Regions from separate parts of the Micromonospora sp. CNB394 genome, predicted to be linked through region 1. Evidence: riboswitches for the same ligand, from Rfam matches in the RefSeq annotation. Region 1 holds a riboswitch; each other region holds the start of a gene.
The links. A riboswitch is a leader RNA that binds a small molecule or an ion and turns the genes downstream of it on or off. The one in region 1 is predicted to bind cyclic di-AMP.

Region 2: it holds a riboswitch for cyclic di-AMP, as region 1 does, so the genes downstream of both, C569_RS0102195 (transglycosylase family protein) here and C569_RS0117700 (hypothetical protein) in region 1, are expected to answer to the same signal.
Region 3: it holds a riboswitch for cyclic di-AMP, as region 1 does, so the genes downstream of both, C569_RS0110595 (hypothetical protein) here and C569_RS0117700 (hypothetical protein) in region 1, are expected to answer to the same signal.

The regions. Positions count from the first base shown of each region.
Region 1 is NZ_KB895839.1:94,985-99,187, forward strand. Features, by position in the region: gene C569_RS0117690 (AAA family ATPase) at 1-286, shown strand, start outside; gene C569_RS0117695 (cation diffusion facilitator family transporter) at 379-1,293, shown strand; cyclic di-AMP (ydaO/yuaA leader) riboswitch at 1,437-1,567, shown strand; gene C569_RS0117700 (hypothetical protein) at 1,572-2,675, shown strand; gene C569_RS0117705 (SRPBCC family protein) at 2,698-3,210, opposite strand; gene C569_RS0117710 (STAS domain-containing protein) at 3,252-3,611, opposite strand; gene C569_RS0117715 (hypothetical protein) at 4,031-4,203, shown strand, end outside.
Region 2 is NZ_KB895825.1:506,968-511,170, reverse strand. Features, by position in the region: gene C569_RS0102210 (hypothetical protein) at 1-503, shown strand, start outside; gene C569_RS0102200 (YbaB/EbfC family nucleoid-associated protein) at 700-1,185, opposite strand; gene C569_RS0102195 (transglycosylase family protein) at 1,372-2,019, opposite strand; cyclic di-AMP (ydaO/yuaA leader) riboswitch at 2,018-2,163, opposite strand; gene C569_RS29665 (LLM class flavin-dependent oxidoreductase) at 2,334-3,293, shown strand; gene htpG (molecular chaperone HtpG) at 3,731-4,203, opposite strand, start outside.
Region 3 is NZ_KB895830.1:139,188-143,390, forward strand. Features, by position in the region: gene C569_RS0110585 (helix-turn-helix domain-containing protein) at 80-418, opposite strand; gene C569_RS0110590 (carbonic anhydrase) at 574-1,227, shown strand; gene C569_RS0110595 (hypothetical protein) at 1,282-2,310, opposite strand; cyclic di-AMP (ydaO/yuaA leader) riboswitch at 2,314-2,445, opposite strand; gene C569_RS0110600 (YibE/F family protein) at 2,600-3,874, opposite strand; gene C569_RS0110605 (metal-sensitive transcriptional regulator) at 4,038-4,203, opposite strand, start outside.

The DNA of each region.
Region 1 (4,203 bases):
GGCGGCCACCGTCGAGGCGGCCGAGACGCTGCTCGGGCAGGTGGAGGGCACGGTCGGCGTGATCACGCCGGTGCCGCGCCGGGACGAGGTGGCCGGCTGGCTGGGCGGGCTCGGCGCGGGCCGGCTCCAGGTGGTGACCAGCCTCCAGGCCAAGGGCATGGAGTACGACGGCGTGGTGCTGGTGGCGCCGGGCGAGATCCGGGCCGACCCCTCGGGCGTGCGCACGCTCTACGTGGCGCTGTCCCGGGCCACCCAGCGCCTCACCACGCTCGACCCGGTGGGGTGAGTGGCCCCGCCGCCACCCGCAGTTCACTAGCATACATAGCGATGTGAACATACATTGGGCCGGGGCCGGTACGGGGCAGGAAGGGTGTTGGCGTGGGCGCAGGCCATGACCACAGCGGCGCGGTGACCAACGCGGCACACCGCCACCGGGGCCGACTCTGGGCCGCCTTCGCGCTGCTCGCCGTCCTGATGGTGGTCGAGGCGGTGGCCGCCTTCACGACCGGTTCGCTGGCACTGCTCTCCGACGCCGGGCACATGTTCACCGACGTCCTCGGCATCGGCATGGCGCTCGCCGCGATCACCGCCACCCGACGTGCCGGCACCGACCCGCAGCGCACGTTCGGGCTCTACCGGCTGGAGGTGCTCGCCGCCCTCGCCAACGCCGTACTGCTCGCCGCCGTCGCCGTCTACGTCCTGGTCGAGGCGGTACGCCGGTTCGGCGAGCCGCCGGAGGTGCTGGCCGGCCCGATGCTCGTGGTGGCAGTGCTCGGCCTGCTCGCCAACATCGTCGCGTTCGCACTGCTGCGCGCCGGGTCGAAGGAGAGCATCAATCTGCACGGGGCGTACCTGGAGGTGCTCGGCGACCTGCTCGGCTCGCTCGGCGTGATCGCCGCCGCGCTGGTCATCGCGGTGACCGACTGGTGGTGGGCGGACCCGCTGGTCGCCGTCGGCATCGGCCTGTTCATCCTGCCGCGCACCTGGCGGCTCGGCCGGGCCGCGGTGCGCATCCTGGTGCAGGCCGCGCCGGAGCACCTCCAGGTGACCGCCGTGCACGACCGGCTGGCCGCCGTGCCCGGCGTGGCCGAGGTGCACGACCTGCACGTCTGGACGCTCACCTCGGGCATGGAGGTGGCCTCGGCGCACCTGACCACCGATCCGGGCGTGGACCCGAGCGCGGTGCTGGCCGCGGCACGGGCCGCCCTGCACGAGGACTTCTCCATCGATCACGCCACGTTGCAAGTCGAACCCGGAGCGTCCGCCGGGGTGTGCGGACCGACCGAGTGGTGATTAGGACACACTTAAATCACTGTGGCTAATGTACAGTTATGCCGGTTTTGCCCCGCCTGGCGGTATTGCTCCACGGAGCCGTACCCGGGCAGCGCCGGTAGTCTCGATCGCGGCCGCACCCGCGGGCGCCACCGGCCCCGGTGGGGCGGCCGTCGCCTAATCGTCCGCAGGGACGAGCCGGGGAACCACGTACGTGGGGTGCATCCGCGTCAGCGGTAGGGATCTTCCGTCCCGAACCCGTCAGCTAACCCGGTCGGCGTTGACGGAAGGACATGTGAATGCCCCCAGTGGCACCTGTACGACGGACGGCCGCCCGGATGGCGGCCCTGATCGTCGCGACGCTGGCCCTCGGCGTCGCGACCGTTCCGGTCTCCCCCGCCTCGGCGGCGCCCGCGACCGGCCTGCTCGCCGCCGCGCCCGGCGACGACGAGGGCGGCACGCCCGAACTGCGTGCCCAGCTCGACGCGGCCAGCAAGGGCTGGTTGGAGGCGAAAGCCGCGCTGAACCGGTCGGTGAGCCGTCAGAAGCAGCTCAACGACCAGCTCGAAGCAGTCGGCGCCGAACTCGCAGTACGCGACGCCAAGGTCGGCGAGATCGCCGCGGTGGCGTACCGCAACGGCCGCCTGGGCACAGCCGGGGCGCTGCTCGGCAGCAGCAGCCCGGAGGGCTTCATGGACCGGGCCGCCGCGCTGGAGCAGGTCGCCGCGAACGAGGACCGCACACTGCGCGACCTGATCGCCACCCGGGACGAGGCCACCCGCACCCGCGCCCAGCTCGACGGCGAGATCCGCGAGCAGCGCAAGCAGGTGACGGTGATGGCCCGGCGCAAGGACCAGGTCGAGCGCGCCCTGGAGGCGGCGAACGACCGCGCCTCGCGCAGCAGCGGCGGCAGCAGCGGCAGCAGCGGCAGCGGCAGCAGCGGCAGCGGCGTGCAGGGCACCTCCAGCAAGAACGCCGAGCCGGCGCCGCGCAACTCGGACGGCTCCTGGCCGTCGGAGTCGTGCAGCGTCAACGACCCCACCCCGGCGAACGGCTGCATCACCCCGCGCACGCTGCACGCGCTGCAGCAGGCCAAGGCGGCCGGCTTCACCCGGTACGTCTCGTGCCACCGGCCCAGCGGCTCCGGTGAGCACCCGAAGGGGCGGGCCTGCGACTTCGCCGCGCAGAAGAGCGGCTTCGGCGGCGTGGCCTCCGGCGGTGACCGGACGTACGGCAACAACCTGGCCGCGTACTTCGTGCGCAACGCCGACCCGCTCGCCGTGCTCTACGTGATCTGGTTCAAGCAGATCTGGCTACCCAGCAGCGGATGGAAGTCGTACAGCGGGGCCAACGGCGACCCGTCCAGCGACCACACCAACCACGTGCACCTGTCGGTGTACTGAGCGCCCCGGCGGGCCGGCCGGATCAGGCCGGCCGGCCCTCCAGGGTCGCTCCGAGACGTGCCGCCAGGCCCAGGTGAGCCGCCCGGGCCTGGCGGAACGCGTACCCGAACAGCGGCGCCGGCGCGGTCAGCGTGATCTCCACGTCGATGCGTACCGTGCCGTCGGGCTCGTCGCGCAGCCGGGTGTGGTTGCGGACCGTCGTCGCGGGCTGCTGCCGCGCCACGGTAACCACCTCGTCCTCGCCGGCGATCAGCACGTCCGCCTGGTACGTGACCGGGAAGTGCAGCGGGCCGAGCTGCAGCCGGTCGGTGATGGCGTAGCTGGCCAGCGCGCCCGGCCGGGCCGGCAGCTTCCGGACCCGGACGATCAACGGATGCAGCTCGCCCTGGCGACTCAGATCACCCAGCAGGGCCACCGCTTCGGCCCGGCTGCACCGGGCCTGCACGGTGTAGCTGAAGCTGTCGCTGCTCTGCAAGCGGGCCCCCTCGCCGTCGTGCGTCGCGACGATCGTCCCGTACCGACGCCGGACTGGCAACGGGTAGAAGGTCCCCTGGTCGCAGGGGGTGTGAACGGCGCTCAGGCGCCGGGCAGAACCTCGGGGGTGTCGTCGGCGAACCACGGCTCGGGCGCGCCGAACAGGCCGAGCAGCCCGGTCACCCAGAGCTGCCGGTGCACGAACCGGCTCGGCTCGGTGACCACGAGCTTGACGCCGCTGACCTCGCAGGTCTGGAAGCCCGCGACCATGGCACTGATGCCGACCGAGTCGATGAACGTGACGAGCCGCATGTTCAGCTCGATCCGCGAGGGGCGGCCCTTCGCGAGCACCTCGGCGATCGCTTCCCGCACCTCGTACGCGGTGTCGACGTCGATCTCCCCACGGGGCGCGATCTGGACGACACCACCCGGTCGCATCGACTTCACGATCGACAGGCTCACGCGAGCACCTCCACTCGCCCATGACGGGCGCCTCATCAGTACGCGGGCCGCGACCGAGCGTATTCCTCTCACGGCCCGGTCGCCACCCCCCGGGATGAGCAATTCGCGAACTGGGCACACCTGGGCGTACCCAATCCGGACCTCCGGGTTCCAGTTTCCCCTTCAAGGACGGGTCGCGACCAGCCGTGCGGCTGGTCGGCCCCGCCGATCCGCCGACCAGGGTAGCGGGCGCACGCACGTCCCGCGGGCACCGGTCCCGGCGCGTTCGAGTGGTTCGTCCCGTTCACCGCCCGGTCGCCGTGACCCGGGGGTGGTTTGCCGCGCCCGCCCGCTGGGCACTGCCCGAGACAGTGAACCCGCCGGATGGACACCGGAGTCCGAAGTGGCCGCCGGCCTTCGGCACCCGAGGAGGCAGAACGATGTTCGGATCCAACCTGCTGGACCGCCGGGGCAAGGCCGAGCGGGTCGCCGACCAGGCGTGGCAGCACCTGCTCTCCGCCGTCGGTTCCGCCGGCGACAGCGTGCGCGACGCCACCCGGACCGCCCGCCGCAGTTCCTCCGGCCTGGCCGACGACGCCACCGACCTGGTCGG
Region 2 (4,203 bases), on a different contig from region 1:
CCGAGCACGCGTTGCTGTTCGGCGACGCGTTCCTGCTGCGCGACGGCAGCGCCGCCACCGTGTGGTTCCACCGCTACCGCCCGATCCCGTCCCCCCACCGGTACGCCGACCGGCTCGCGAGCGCCGCCGGGCCGGACGAGAACCGGTTCCGCCGCCTCGGCGAGGAACTGGCGGCACGCCGCCCCGTCGAACCGCACAACCACCTGGCGCTGCTGGCCGCGCCCCGGGGCGGCGCGGTCCAGGCGCTGTCCGCTTCGCAGCGCCGGATGGACACGTTGAGTCTGCCCACGTACGCGCATCCGTGCGCCGGTGAGCAGGAGGAGCTGCTGCGGCGGCGGCTCGGATACGCCGAACGCGAGACGTTCGCCGCGCCGGACGGCACGCCGGTGCGGTCGTTGTGGCGGTCGGCGCCGTTGCCCGCGGGCGGCAACGACAGGTGGCGGAACCGCCGGGCCGGCCGCCGGGAACACGACGACCGGGCGGTCGGCCCGGCGGCGCGGTGACCGGCTGAGCCTCGGGCCGGACCAGGGGCAGCGCGGCGGGACCGATCCGCGACGTCGGGATCGGGCAGTACGGCATCACCGTGCAGGACCACCCGAACGGGATGGCGACGTTCGCGGCCGGCGGCAAGCGCGCCGACGCCCACTTCGTCCGTCCGGGCCGCCGGTCGGCTGCGGCGGCGTTCGCCCTGATCAGTGCCTAACGAAGGTCACGGTTGCCTGGGTGGGTGCCCGCGCCGGCGGGGCGCCCGGCCCGGGACACGGCGCCGCGGTCGCGGTGGATCCGGGCGGCCACCTCGTGCATCGCGCGGCTGAACAGCTCCGCCTGGTCACCCACGCCGCCGAGCCGGGCGGCGAGCGCGTCGGCGTCGGCCCGCGCCGACGCGCTCGCCTGGGCGTCCAGCTCGGACAACGCGGCGTTGGCGGCGGTGACGAGGTGTCCGCAGAGGACATCGAAGGGCTCGCCCGCCAGCTCCGGGTCGATCGCCACGGAATCCAGCCGGCCACCCTGGACGGCGACCGCGCGGACCCGCCCGCCGGCCGCAGTGCCCTCGGCCCGGAGCAGGTTGCCCGGCTCGCCGTCGGTGTGCGCCGAGGCCCGGGAACGCATCGCGGCGAGCGCCTGCTGCGTGCGGGTCAGCAGCTCGTCGAGGCTCGCGGCCGCCGAGAACGGGTCGTTGGTCATTTCCGCGCTTTCTTCACGTCTTAGCCGAGCATCGTGACCCTAGCAACCGGCTCCGACGAATCGCGGTCACCGGCCGCCGCGGGCCGCGTCCCGGCGCCGCGAACAGGGCGGACACCGGGCGACGCGGCGTGTCGCGCACGGCCGGACGCCCGGCCGGGGCGAACCGGCCGGGCGTCCGAGGGCCGCTCAGCGCAGGCGCAGCCGCTGACCGGGGAAGATCAGGCCCGGGTCGTCGCCGACCACTGCGCGGTTGCGCTCGTACAGGGCACGCCAGCCGCCGTCGACGCGCTGCGCCACGGCGATCTCCGACAGCGTGTCCCCGCGCCGGACCACGTACGTCCCGGCGCCGGACGACGGCCGCGGCGCCGCCCTCGTCGCTGCCCGTTGCGGCGTGGCCGTGCGCGCGGCGGCCCGCTTCGGGGCCGCCTTCTTCGGGGCCGCCTTCGTGGTGGCCCGCTCGGACCGGGTCGCCGCGGCGCTCGCCGAGCCACCCTTCCTGCCGCAGACCGGCCACGCGCCGATGCCCTGCCCGCGCAGCACCTTCTCCGCGACGGCGATCTGCTCGGACCGGCTGGCCAGGTCGGCGCGGGCGGCGTACTTCCTGCCGCCGTACCCGTTCCAGGTGGCGCGGGAGAACTGGAGCCCGCCGTAGTAGCCGTTGCCGGTGTTGATCTTCCAGTTGCCGCCGGACTCGCAGCGCGCGACCGCGTCCCAGTTGACACCGGCGCTGGCCGGAGCGGCCGGGCCGAACAGGGTCGCGGCGCCGACGGCGGCACCGGCCAGAACCGCGCCGAGCGCGGTGCGGCGGCTTCGGGCTGAGTATTCAGTTGCCATGTGGATTCCTCCACGCCGACGAGGTGAGCTGTCGGGTTCGGGCCGAGGAGCCCGGCCGCCGGTGGCGGCTTCACCCCGAGGTGACGATGCACCGTGGAACGTGTGGTTCCCCCGCTCCCGCGCGAGGTTCGGTTACCGGGGCCGGCGGCGGGATTTGGCGTTTCCGACCCTCGGTGTTCGCTTCTGCGAACGAAACCGACGCTAGGAGCGATTTGCAACGATCGTCCTCTTCTGTGACGCTCTTCACCCGGCCGGGCGACCGGCGGCGGCGCTACGGTGACAGGGCCCGACAAGATCACGGAAGGGCGGAACGGATGACCGATCACGGACACGAGCTGACCTTCGGCGGCTTCCTGACGCCCGCCGCCGGGCAGCCCGACCGGGTGGTGGCGCTGGCCCGGCTCTGCGAGCAGGTCGGGCTGGACCTGGTCACGTTCCAGGACCACCCTTACCAGCCGGGCTTCCTGGACACCTGGACGCTGATGTCCTACGTGGCCGCCGCCACCGCACGCGTCCGCATGGCCGGAAACGTCCTCAACCTGCCGTTACGCCAGCCGGTGGTGCTGGCCCGCAGCGTCGCCAGCCTGGACCTGCTCACCGGCGGCCGGGTCGAGCTGGGACTCGGCGCGGGCGCGTTCTGGGACGCGATCGAGGCGGCGGGCGGGCGGCGACTGTCCCCCGGCGCCGCCGTCGAGGCCCTCGACGAGGCGATCCGGGTGATCCGCGCGGTCTGGGACACCGACCGTCGCGGCATGATCCGCGTCGACGGCGAGCACTACCGGGTGGTCGGCGCCAAGCGCGGTCCGGCGCCCGCGCACCCGGTGGGCATCTGGGTCGGCGCGTACAAGCCGCGCATGCTGCGCCTGGTGGGCCGCGCCGCGGACGGCTGGCTGCCGTCCCTGTCCTACCTGCCCGAGGGCCCCGACGACCTGCCCGCCCTGAACGCGCTCGTCGACGAGGGCGCGGCGGCCGCCGGGCGCGACCCGGCCGCGATCCGCCGGATGCTCAACGTGACCGGCACGTTCGCCCGCTCGTCGGCCGGTTTCCTGGTCGGGCCGCCGGACCAGTGGGTGGAGGAACTGGCCGGGCTGACGCTGGAGCACGGCATCACCACGTTCATCCTCGGCAGCGACGAGCCGCGCGCGATCCAGATCTTCGGCCAGGAGGTCGCGCCCGCGGTGCGGGAGCTGGTCGCCGCCGAGCGCGCCGCGCCCGCCGCCGGCGGCCCGAGCACGCTCGGCGTCACCCCCACCCCCGACCCGGGGTACGCCTGAGCGCGCGCCGCCCGTGGGACGAGTCCACCCGCCCGACCGCGCCGCCGCCCGCCTACCCGCCCGGGGACAGGCCGGCCTGCCCGGCGGAGTGGCCGCGCTCTACCCCGCGCCCCCTCAGCGGACCCGTCTCGCCGAGGTGACGAGTCACTTCGGCGAGACGGTGCCCATCGAGTGGCCGTCACGACAACCGCCCCGGACATCAGATCAGCGACCCCGGCCCAACCCCGTACCACCGGGCGCTCGCCGCACCCAACCCGCACCAGATCCGCCCGACCCATCCACGCGCTGCCCCGGCATTCCCCACTCCGGGACACGACCGCTTGATCCACACCGGCTCGCCGGGGTTGCCGGGTCAGAGCCCGTCCGATACCGCCACTTCGGCGAGCTGGAGTCGATCACGCCAGCCGGTCGGGGCGAGCCGGGCGAGCCGGGTCGGGCTACAGGCCGCGGGCGAGGCGGTCGGCGAGGATGCGGGTGAACCGGGCCGGGTCGGCCAGCTCACCGCCCTCGGCCAGCAACGCCATGCCGTACAGCAGCTCGGCGGTATCGGTCAGCGCGGCCGTGTCGCCACCCTCCCCGTGCGCCTTGCGCAGCCCGGTGACCAACGGGTGGGCCGGGTTCAGCTCCAGGATCCGCTTGACCCGGGGCACCTCCTGTCCCATGGCCCGGTACATCTTCTCCAGCGTCGGCGTCATGTCGTGCGCGTCGCCGACCACGCAGGCCGGCGAGGTGGTCAGCCGGGTGGACAGCCGCACCTCCTTGACGCTGTCGGCGAGCGCGCCGCCGAGGAACGTGAGCAGGTCGGCGTACTCCTGGCGCTCCGCCTCGGCCTTCTCCTTCTCCTCCTCGGTCTCCAGGTCCACCTGCCCCTTGGCGACCGAGCGCAGCGTCCTGCCGTCGTACGCGCCGA
Region 3 (4,203 bases), on a different contig from region 1:
GCCCGGCCGCGAGCTGTCGCGCACGCGGTGAGATTACCTGCCGCGCCCGCCCGCGCGGGCACACGTGGTACCGGCCTGGTCACCTGTCGGCGGTGGCGTCCCCGACCGGCTCGGCGAAGAGGGCCAGCAGGGCGCCGACCTGCTGGTCGGCCTCGGCCGGGTGCCGGAAGCGTCCCTTCGGGTTGATCGTGTACTCGTTGCGCCGTCCCACCCGCGTACGCCGCAGGTAGCCCCCCGCCTCCAGGTCGGCGACGATGGCCTGGGCCGCCCGTTCGGTCACGCCCACCTCGTCGGCCACGTCCCGCAGCCGGGCGGTGGGATTGCGTGCGATCGCGAGCAGCACGTGGCCGTGGTTGGTGAGGAAGGTCCAGTTACGGCGGCTCCCGCCCTCAGCTGGTGTGGTCGCCATGGTGGTCATGCTATTCCCCTGCTCGGTAGTACCGGCCCGGCGCGGGCCGGCACGGGAAAGTATGAAATGCGTATCACGAATCTTGACGGGCCCCCAGGTGCGTGTGACCGTGGGTCGCGAGGCCGTTCGGCCTGGTGGTTCCCCAGGTAGACGAGGTGAGGGACATGACGCCGAGCACCCCGGAGCAGGCACTGACCGAGCTGCGTGCCGGTAATCACCGGTTCGTCAGTGGCGCTCCGCAGCATCCGAATCAGGACGCCGGGCACCGGGCGGCGGTCGCCGTCGGCCAGCACCCCTTCGCGGTGATCGTCGGCTGCTCCGACTCGCGGCTCGCCGCCGAGATCATCTTCGATCGCGGTCTCGGTGACCTCTTCGTGGTGCGGACGGCCGGGCACACCGCCGGGCCGGAGGTGCTCGGCAGCGTCGAGTACGCGGTCACCGTGCTCGGCACGCCGCTCGTGGTGGTGCTCGGCCACGACTCGTGCGGCGCGGTCCAGGCCGCCCGGGAGGGGGTCCGGACCGGCGCCGCCCCGGTCGGGCACCTGGGCGCGGTGGTGGACGCGGTCTCGCCCAGCCTGCTGCGCGCCGCCCGCCAGGGCGTCGACGACCTCGACGGCATCATCGACGTGCACATCGCGCAGACGGTGGAGACGCTGCTGGCCCGGTCCGCCGTACTGGCCGAGCGGGTGGCGGCCGGGCGGTGCACGGTGGTGGGCATGTCGTACCGGCTCGCCGGCGGCGAGGTGCGGACCGTGGCGCAGTCCCCGGCCCCGCTGCCCGCTCCGGCGGCGCCCGCCGACCCGGCGCTGGCCGGCTGACCCGTAGGGCGACGAAGGGGCCGCCCTCGGGGCGGCCCCTTCGTCGTGTCCGGGTCAGAGCAGCGACATGTGGACGTGATCGGTGTGGTTCGACGGTCCGCTGTACGAACGCCAGCCGGTGGCCGGGAACCAGATCTGCCGGTTCCAGATGACGTAGTAGATGCCCAGCCGGTCGGCGTTGCGGATGAGGAAGGCGGCGACCTCGTTGCCGTACCGGCGGGTGTCGTTGTTGTGCCAGGGCGCGAAGCCGCTGTTCTGGAGCGACCAGTCGCACGCCTTGCCCTTGGGGTGCTCCCACGGCCCGCCGGGCCGGTAGCAGCCCACGAAGCGCTTGAAGCCCGCGCGGCGGACCTCCTGGTAGGCGTGCAGTGTGCGCGGTGTGACGCAGCCCGAGGTGGTCGGGTCGTCCTCGCTGCACGACTCGGCCTTCCAGCCGCCGTCGGCGGTGCGGCCGGGGGCGATCTTGGCGACCGGTGAGGTGGCGGAGACCAGGCCGCCGGTGAAGCCGAGACCGCCGACGAGCTTCAGCGCGCGCTCGGCCTGCACCTTCTCGCGCTCCATCGCGTTCTTCTGCTTCTCCTGCTCGCGCACCTCGGCGTCGAGCGCGATCTTGGCCTGCTCGGCGCGGGTCTTGACCGCGTTGATGGCGGCCAGGCGCTGCGCGTTGAGGAGGTTCAGTTCGTCCAGGGCGTTGACCCGGCGGACGAACGAATCGGGGGAGTTGCTCTCCAGCAGCATCGCCATCGCGCCCATCCGGCCGGTCCGGTAGGACTGGGCGGCGAGCTGGTTGACCTGTGGGCTGAGCGCGTCGAATTCGGCCTGTGCCGTCTTCACCTCGGCCGCCAGCCGCCGCTGGCGGTCCTGCGACTTGGCCAGCTTCGCCTTGGCCTGGAGGAAGTTGCGGTTGGCGGCGTCGATCGCCTCGGTGATGAGCGGCGGTTCGCCGTCCTCCTCGTGACCCGAGGGGGTGCCGGGGGCCGCCGCAGTGGGGGCCGCGGTCGCCGGGGTGGGCCCGGCCAGCACGGCCAGCGAGGCCAGCACGGCCACCACGGGTGTCAGCCAGCGGCGCAGGGGTGCCGTCACAATGTTCCCTTCCGTCGGCCGCCGACCGGGTTAGCTGACGGGTTCGGGACGGAAGTGGCCCCTACCGCTGTCGCGGATTCACCCCATGTACCTGGTTCCCCGGCTCGCCCGCGGGCGATTGGGCGGCGGCACCGCTGGCGCCGGTGCGCGCCTTCGGCGGTGACCGGCAGCGAGGTTACCTGACAGCACTCCTGAGGTTCTACGTCCGGAAGCCGACCAATAGCGAGATTTCGCCGTGGCGCACCGTGACCAGCGTCGCGTTTGAAATCGATGGTCACGCTGCGCAGTGTCACCATGCGGCCTCCGTACTCTTCCCGCCGCCGAGCGCCTCCAGCGCGTCGTCCCGCCCGGCCGGCGGCCGGGGCGCGGGTGGCGCCGGTTCCGCGCCGCGCGAGCGCCGTCCGGCGGTGGTCACGATCGCGGCCAGTCCGGTCGTCAGCGGTACGGCGGCGATCAGGCCGAGCGTGGCCACCGCGCTGCGGACGATCTCCTGGGCGAGGAACTCGCTGGTGAGGATCTGGCTGACCGGTCGGGCGTCGGCGACCAGCAGGAGCAGCAGCGGCAGCGAGGCGCCCGCGTACGCCAGCACGATGGTGTTGACGGTGGACGCGATGTGCGCCCGGCCGACCCGGGTCGCGGCCCGGTAGAGCTGCCGCCGGGACAGGCCCGGGTTGGCGTGTGCCAGTTCGGTGACGGTGGCCGCCTGGGTGACTGTGACGTCGTCCAGCACGCCCAGCGAGCCGATGATGATGCCGGCCAGCAACAGCCCGTGCAGGTCCACGTCGGCCTGGAACATGGACAGCGTGGTGGCGTCCTCGCTGCCGAAGCCGGTCAGGTGGGTGGCGGACGTGGCGAGCAGGCCGAGCACGCCGGTGACCACCAGGCTGCCGAGCGTGCCGAGCACCGCCACCGACGTCTGCGCGGTGATCCCGTGGGTCAGGTAGAGCACCACGAACATGATCAGCGCGGCGCCCACGATCGCCACCAGCAGCGGCGGCCGGCCGGACCCGATGCCCGGCAGCACGAAGCCGAGCACGATGGCGAAGCTGGCCACCAGCCCGCCGAGCGCGGCGAGCCCGCGCCAGCGGCCGAACGCCACGATCGCGGCGGCGAACAGCACCATCAGCCAGATCAGCGGTGTGCCGCGCTGGTGCTCGGCGATGTTGTAGGACTTCACCGCCGGGTCGGCCGGGTCGGTCAGTTCGACCAGGACGACCTCGTCGCCGACGGCGACCCGGGGCGCGCCCGGCCCGGCCGGGATCGGCATCTCGACCGGCCGGCCCGCGTCCGGGCCCTGCTCGGCGGTGACGGTCACGGTGCCGCAGGGGCCACCTCCACCGGCCGGCGTCTCCGGGGTGGGCGGGCAGGGCTCGGTGACCACCCGGGTCACGGTGCCGTGGTAGCGGGGGACGTCCGCGCCGCCGACCGGCTCCCGGTCCTGCCGGGGCCAGAGCACCAGCGCCGCGATCACGGTGAGCGCGAACAGCGGAACCACCACGGCGACGAGCAGCCGTCGTACGCCCGGCGGCGCGGCGGCTGCGGGGCGGGTGTGGTCGGCACCCATGGCGTCTCTCCCAACGGTCGCGGCGACGCCTGGTCCGCCGGACCGGTCTGGTCACCCGGCCGGCGTGGACGTGTCGACCACGTCCGGGGCGTCGCCCGGCCATGGTAGGCAGCCCGGCTCGCCCGGCCCGGCAGGCCGGGCCCGGGACGGGCGGGTGACCGTTTCAGCCGCGCTTCATGAGGCGGCCGACAGCGGCCATCATCTCGGTCGCCATCTCGTCGGCCCGGCCCTCGGCGGCGCCCTCGTGCATGCAGTGCCGGGCGTGGCCGTCGAGCAGGCCGAGGCCGACCTTGTCCAGCGCCGCCTGGATGGCCGAGATCTGGGTCAGC